One region of the Actinomadura sp. genome, then DNA from elsewhere that is predicted to be linked to it. Evidence: riboswitches for the same ligand, from Rfam matches in the RefSeq annotation. Region 1 holds a riboswitch; each other region holds the start of a gene.
The links. Region 1 has a riboswitch for thiamine pyrophosphate ahead of ACIWVC_RS29110 (purine-cytosine permease family protein). Riboswitches for the same ligand answer to the same signal wherever they lie in the genome.
Positions count from the first base shown of each region.

Region 2: linked by a shared signal. The riboswitch ahead of thiO (glycine oxidase ThiO) and the one ahead of ACIWVC_RS29110 (purine-cytosine permease family protein) in region 1 are both predicted to bind thiamine pyrophosphate.
Region 3: linked by a shared signal. The riboswitch ahead of thiC (phosphomethylpyrimidine synthase ThiC) and the one ahead of ACIWVC_RS29110 (purine-cytosine permease family protein) in region 1 are both predicted to bind thiamine pyrophosphate.

Region 1 covers NZ_JBIQHY010000123.1:17,490-19,742, reverse strand. The annotation lists partial or broken gene ACIWVC_RS29110 (purine-cytosine permease family protein) at 1-838, opposite strand, end outside; TPP riboswitch at 833-950, opposite strand; gene ACIWVC_RS29105 (rhodanese-like domain-containing protein) at 995-1,330, opposite strand; gene ACIWVC_RS29100 (SSI family serine proteinase inhibitor) at 1,393-1,854, shown strand; gene ACIWVC_RS29095 (heavy metal translocating P-type ATPase) at 2,039-2,253, opposite strand, start outside.
Region 2 covers NZ_JBIQHY010000006.1:43,829-46,081, forward strand. The annotation lists gene ACIWVC_RS04070 (NAD(P)/FAD-dependent oxidoreductase) at 1-857, opposite strand, end outside; TPP riboswitch at 953-1,066, shown strand; gene thiO (glycine oxidase ThiO) at 1,056-2,195, shown strand; gene thiS (sulfur carrier protein ThiS) at 2,192-2,253, shown strand, end outside.
Region 3 covers NZ_JBIQHY010000039.1:40,108-42,360, reverse strand. The annotation lists gene thiC (phosphomethylpyrimidine synthase ThiC) at 1-1,283, opposite strand, end outside; TPP riboswitch at 1,279-1,392, opposite strand; gene tsaA (tRNA (N6-threonylcarbamoyladenosine(37)-N6)-methyltransferase TrmO) at 1,482-1,904, shown strand; gene ACIWVC_RS16095 (NUDIX hydrolase) at 1,970-2,253, opposite strand, start outside.

The sequences.
Region 1 (2,253 bases):
CCACGCCGAGCGTCGGGCCGAGGAAGGGGTCGAACACCCTGCCGCTGTCGCCCGCGACCAGCGCGAGCGCCAGCAGGCCGAGGACGTAGGCGATGATCTGCGTGGCGGAGTAGCCGACGGACGCCGCGCCGAACGCCGCCCGTTCCGTCCGGGAGTGCCGGGTGTAGTCGGCGGCGACCGGGACCCACGAGATCGACACGGCGAGCGCCGCGTCGGCGCCGATCCAGAAGCCGCCCCACGAGCCCTCCGTCAGGTCGGGCAGCGGCTGCCGGACGAGCTCCACGTAGAAGTAGACGAGCGCGATCGCCACCGCGACCGTCACGTAGCGGCGCAGCAGCCGCACCGAGCCGAGCGGCCACACCGTCAGCACGGTGGTGATCGCCCCGGCGGCGACCACGTAGCCCCAGCGCGGCACGCCGTCCCACAGCTCGCGGGCCGCGTCCGCGATGACGATCAGTTCGAACGTCCCCCAGCCGATGAGCTGCGCGATGTTCAGGACCGTCGGCGCGTACGACAGCCGCGCGCCGAACAGGCCGCGCAGCAGCACCATCGCGGGCTGGCCGGTGCGGGCGCCCGGGACCGCGGCGAGGCCGAGCATGAGCCCGCCGATGACCGTCCCGACGGCCATCGCGACGATGCCCGCCATGATGGAGATGGTCGGCGCGCCGTCGTCGTCCGGCGCGAGGACGGTGTAGGCGCCGGAGAAGGCGAGGAGGCTGACGCCCAGGTTGGCCCAGAACGCGCTCTGGTCCCAGAACCCGAGGACCTTGGGGGCGGGTTCGTCGAGGGTGAAGGGGGCCTCGTTGGCCTCAGGGCGCTTTTCGACGTCGGACGTCACGGGACACACGCTCCCTACGCCGGCATTACCCGGACAGGTTCATGCGGTCGGCGACGCCTTGCAGGCCGCCCTCTCAGCCCGGCTCTCGGCCCGAGCTCCCGCGGTTATCGGTCGGAGCCGATCGTACAACCGCCCGTCAACTACCAAAAGGGGTGATCACGCCACATACGGCGGGCCGCCGCCCGCGCCCTCCATGGGGCGCCCGGCCTCGACCCAGCCCTTCATCCCGCCGTCGACGTTCCGCGCCAGCCAGCCCGCCTGGTTGAGCGCCACCGTGACCTGCGCCGACCGCACGCCGGACCGGCAGATCACGTACACCTCCCGGTCGCGCGGGATCTCGCCGGCGCGGTCGCTCAGCTGCCGCATGGGGATGTGGACCGCCTCGGGCGCATGGCCCGCGTCCCACTCGTCCTGTTCGCGGACGTCCAGCAGGTAGCCGTCCTGCGGGACGTCGGCCGCGCCCACCGCCGGCACGTCTTCCCCGAAATTCATCACACCCCCAATTCATCACACCCCCATGGAACCGCGCGAACCCGCCCTGCGTCGAATCACGCATGCGGTATCGGACGCTCCTCTTCGCAGCGCCCGGGCTGGCCATGCTCCTGACCTTGGCCGCCTGCGGCGACGAACAAGCCAACGGAGACCCCGCCGAAGCGCCGTCCGGCACGACGTCCGTACAGCCCTCCGGCACCCCGGGAGACTCCCTCACCATCAAGGTCAAGGCCTCCGCGGAGGCCCCCGCCAAGACCTGGACGCTGACCTGCGATCCCCCTGGCGGTACCCATCCGAAGGCCGCCGACGCATGCGCGGCCCTGACCAAGGCCAAGGAACCCTTCAAGCCCGTCCCGAAGGACCAGATGTGCACCGACATCTACGGCGGTCCCGAGATCGCCACGGTGCGGGGCACCTGGCGGGGCGAAAAGATCGACGCCAAGTTCACCCGCGGGGACGGCTGCCAGCTCCACCGCTGGACCAAGGTCGCCCCCCTCTTCGGCAACGTCCCGAAGGTCCGCTGACGAAGGTCCGCTGACGAACGAGCCTTCCCCGTTCCGGCTCGGTTCACCACCACAGGCCCCGGCCCTCGCCGGGGCCTGTCCTGTCCGCGGGGACTCGCCCGGACGAGTCAGTCGTCATGGGCCGCGGGGTCGACATGAGCGAGCGCGCGGTCCCGGGTGGGGCCGCGCGCTCGCCGGAAGCGGGTCAGCTCAGGGTCGGGGCCTTTTGCCGGCCGGTCTCGGCGGTCGCCGGGACGGCGGCGGCCGGGGCGGCCGCCAGGGGCTTGAAGCGGCGCAGCCGGAGGCTGTTGCTGACCACGAAGACCGAGGAGAACGCCATGGCACCGCCGGCGATCATCGGGGTGAGCAGGCCGGACGCCGCGAGCGGCAGGGCCGCCACGTTGTAGGCGAACGCCCAGA
Region 2 (2,253 bases), on a different contig from region 1:
CGCCCGTACCGCCGCGACCACCAGGCCGCGCAGTCGCCGACCGCCACCACGTCCGGGCGGAGGGAGCCCGGCTCCTCCCCGCCGTGGTAGACGCGGAACGAGGCGTCGGTGACCACGCCGCGCTCCACCAGCAGGCCCGAGCCCTCCAGCCAGGACACCTCCGGGCGGACCCCGATGCCGGCCACGACCTCGTCGGCGTCGATCCGGCCTCCGCCGGCGAGCACGAGGCCGCCGCCGTCGACGGCCGCGACCTTGACGCCGGTGCGCAGCTCGACGCCCGCCTCGGCGTACCAGGGGGCGGTCAGCGCGCCCACCTCGGGCCCGATCGCGTTGGCGAGCGGGGTGTCGGCCGCCTCCACGACGGTGACGCGGCAGCCCCGCTTCGCGGCGGTGGTCGCGACCTCGGCGCCGATCCAGCCCGCGCCGACGATCACGATGCGGGCGCCCGCGGTCAGCCGGGAGCGCAGGTCGCGGGCGTCGTCGATGGTCCGCAGGACGCGCTGGCGGCCCTCGCCCGGCAGCGTGACCGGGGCCGCGCCGGTCGCGATGACCAGCCCGTCGAACCGCAGGTCGCCCGCCGTGGACGCGAGCACGCCGCCGCGCCCCGGCCCGTCCAGGCGCAGGGCGGTGGCGCGCTCGCCGAGCAGCAGCTCGCAGCGCAGCGCGTCCCAGTCGGCGTCGACGGTCGTGTCGTCGGACTCGCCCGCGAGGACGGCCTTGGACAGCGGCGGCCGGTCGTAGGGCCGGTGCCGCTCCGCCGACACGAGCGTCAGCGCGCCCTCGTACCCCTTGCTCCGCAGGGCCTCCACGGCGCGCACGCCGGCCAGCCCACCGCCCACGACGATGACCTTCTCCATGATTGGCCAGCCTAATGCGCCGCGAATTCCGGGTGGACACCTGTCCAGATGTTGGACGGCCGCACCAAGGTCGTAAGGTGGGAACCGGATAAACCAGTACAGAGCGCGGGAGTCCGGTGCGACCGGGCTGAGAGGGCGGCTGGAACGGGCCGCCGACCGCCGGACCTGATCCGGATCATGCCGGCGAAGGGAGCGCGAATGCAGGTCGTGATCGTGGGAGCCGGGGTCATCGGCCTCGCCACCGCCTGGCGCACCGCCGGGGGCGGCGCCCCGGCGAAGGACCGCACCGTCACGCTGGTCGACCCGGCGCCCGCGAGCGGCGCCTCCTCGGTGGCGGCGGGCATGCTCACCCCCGTCAGCGAGCTGACCTACGGCGAGGAGCCGCTGCTGCGGCTCGGTCTCGCGTCCCGCGACCGGTACGCCGGGTTCGTCGCGGAGCTGGAGGAGCTGACCGGCCTGGACACCGGCCACCGCACCGACGGGCTGCTCCAGGTCGCGTTCGACGCCGACGACCTGAAGTACCTGGACGACCTGCGCCGCTTCCAGGAGAGCCTCGGCATCCCCGCGCAGGCGCTGACCGGCCGGGAGTGCCGGCGGGCGGAGCCGATGCTCGCGCCCGGCGTGCGCGGCGGGCTGCTCGCCCCCGAGGACGGCTCGATCGACCCGCGCCGGCTCACCGCGGCGCTGCTCGCGGCGGTGGAGCGGCTCGGCGTCCGGCTGGTCCGCCGGCGGGCCGTGCGGATCGTCGTCGAGGGCGGCGCGGCGGCCGGGGTCGCGCTGGACGACGGGACCGTGCTCCGCGCCGACCGGGTCCTGCTCGCGGCCGGGTCGTGGTCGGGCGACCTCGAAGGGCTGCCGCCCGGGACCGTCCCGCCCGTCCGCCCGGTGAAGGGCCAGGTGATCCGGCTCCGCACCCGCGTGCCGTTCCTCAAGCGGACCACGCGGGGGCTGGTGAAGGGCTCGTCGGTCTACCTGGTGCCGCGCGCGGACGGCGAGGTCGTCCTCGGCGCGACCCAGGAGGAGATGGGCTTCGACACGCGGGTCACCGCGGGCGGGCTGTGGGAGCTGCTGCGGGACGCCCGCGAGCTGCTGCCCGGCATCACCGAGCTGGAGTTCGCCGAGGTCACCGCCGGGCTGCGCCCCGGCTCCCCGGACAACGCGCCGGTGATGGGGCCGACGGCGCTGCCCGGCCTGCTCGCCGGCACCGGGCACTTCCGCAACGGCATCCTGCTGGCCCCGGTGAGCGCCGACATCCTGTCCGCGATGCTGCTGGACGGCCCCGTCCCCGAGATCGCCGCGCCGTTCGCCCCCGACCGGTTCTCCGAGGTGGGCGCATGAAGGTGACCGTCAACGGCGAGCCGCGCGAACTGCCGGAGGACGCGAGCGTGGCCGACGC
Region 3 (2,253 bases), on a different contig from region 1:
CAGAGCATCGCGGTCCCGTGCCAGCCGATCATCGCGGCGCCGATCGCCGAGGTGATGTGGTCGTAGCCGGGCGCGATGTCGGTGGTCAGCGGGCCGAGCGTGTAGAACGGCGCCCCGTCGCACCACTCCTGCTGCAGGTCGACGTTCTCCTTGATCTTGTGCATCGGGACGTGGCCGGGCCCCTCGTTCATCACCTGGTTGCCGTGCTCGGCCGCGATCCGCGTCAGCTCGCCCTGCGTGCGCAGCTCGGCGAACTGCGCCTCGTCGTTGGCGTCCGCGATGCAGCCGGGGCGCAGGCCGTCCCCGAGGGACCAGGTGACGTCGTAGGCGGCGAAGATCTCGCACAGCTCCCGGAAGTGCGTGTACAGGAAGTTCTCCTCGTGGTGCGCGAGGCACCACGCCGCCATGATCGAGCCGCCCCGCGACACGATGCCCGTCTTGCGCCGCGCGGTCAGCGGCACGTACCGCAGCAGGACCCCCGCGTGGACGGTCATGTAGTCGACGCCCTGCTCGGCCTGCTCGATCACCGTGTCGCGGAAGAGGTCCCAGGTCAGCTCCGCGGGGTCGCCGCCCGCCTTCTCCACCGCCTGGTACAGCGGGACGGTCCCGACCGGCACCGGCGAGTTGCGCAGGATCCACTCCCGCGTCGCGTGGATGTCCCGGCCGGTGGACAGGTCCATGATCGTGTCGGCGCCCCACCGGGTCGCCCACGTCATCTTCTCGACCTCGTCCTCGATCGAGGACGCCACCGCCGAGTTGCCGATGTTCGCGTTCACCTTCACGAGGAAGTTCCGCCCGATGACCATCGGCTCGATCTCGGGGTGGTTGACGTTCGCGGGCAGCACCGCCCGGCCGGCGGCCAGCTCGTCCCGGACGAACTCCGGGCGCACGCCCTCCCGCAGCGCCGCGAACTCCATCTCCGGCGTGATCTCGCCCCGCCGCGCGTACGCGCGCTGCGTCACCGCGCCGCCGGTCGCGCGCCGCGGCCGGCGGGGCGGGAAGTCCTCCCGCGCGGGCGCCCGCCGCCCGTCGTCCCCGGGCCGCGCCGGGCGCTCCTCGTACGGCGCGGTGTCGCCCCGCTCGGCGATCCACGCCTCCCGCAGCGCAGGCAGCCCCCGCCGGACGTCGACCTCCTGCGCCGGATCGGTGTACGGCCCCGACGTGTCGTACAGGACGACGACATCGCCGTTGGTCAGCGGCACCTCCCGCATCGGGACCCGGAGGTCCGGCCGCGACCCCTGCAGGTAGGTCTTGCGGGCAGCTGGAACCACACGTTGTGTCATGACGACTCGATCTCTCCCTACGCCGGCATTACCCGGTCAGGTTCATGCGGTCAGCGGCCGTCCCAGCCGCTATCTCAGCCCGGTTCGCCGGGCACCCGCGATCTGTCGCCCCCGACGCTAACCCGCGGCACCCCGGTTGCCGCAACCGCCGCCTCCGGGGTAGAACGCGCCCGCGCGAGGCCCTGAGAGGATCGGGGCATGTTCGACCCTCACCAGGAGTACACGCTGACCCCGGTCGGCCATGTCTCGTCCGCGCTGACCGACCGCGAGTCCGCGCCCAAGCAGGGGACCGAGGGCGCGCCCGAGGCATGGCTGGTCTTCGAGCCGGCCGTGCTCCCGGCGCTGGAGGGCCTCCGCCCGGGCGACCGGGTCTTCGTGCTGACGTGGCTGCACCTGTCGCCCCGGGACGTCCTGCGCGTCCACCCGCGCGACGACCCGTCCACCCCGATGCGCGGGGTGTTCGCGACGCGCTCCCCGGACCGCCCCAACCCGATCGGCCTGCACCCGGTCGAGGTCCTGGAGGTGACGGGCCGCCGCGTCCGCGTCAGCGACCTGGAGGCCCTCGACGGCACCCCGATCGTGGACGTGAAACCGATCCTCGCCTGCGAACCCGGCGGGTAGGCCGCCGGGCCGGGGGAGCGCGGCGGGTTCGCGGTCGCCGCCCGCCTCCCGCCCGCGGCGCGCCGTCAGCCCGCGGTGACGAGGTAGAGCAGGCCCGCCAGCGTCGAGGCCGAGCCGATCTCCCCGCGCGCGGCGCGCGCGGGGACCGACGCCAACGGGACCCACTCGATCCGCTCGGCCTCCACGTCGGTCGGCGCCCCGACCCGCTCGGCGCCGTCCGCCCGGTAGATGTGATAAACGCCATCGTGGACGCCGGGTGACGGCCGCACGTCGAGCAGGTGCCGGACGGTCCCCGCGCGGTATCCGGTCTCCTCGACCAGCTCCCGCGCGGCCGCCTCGCCGGGGTCTT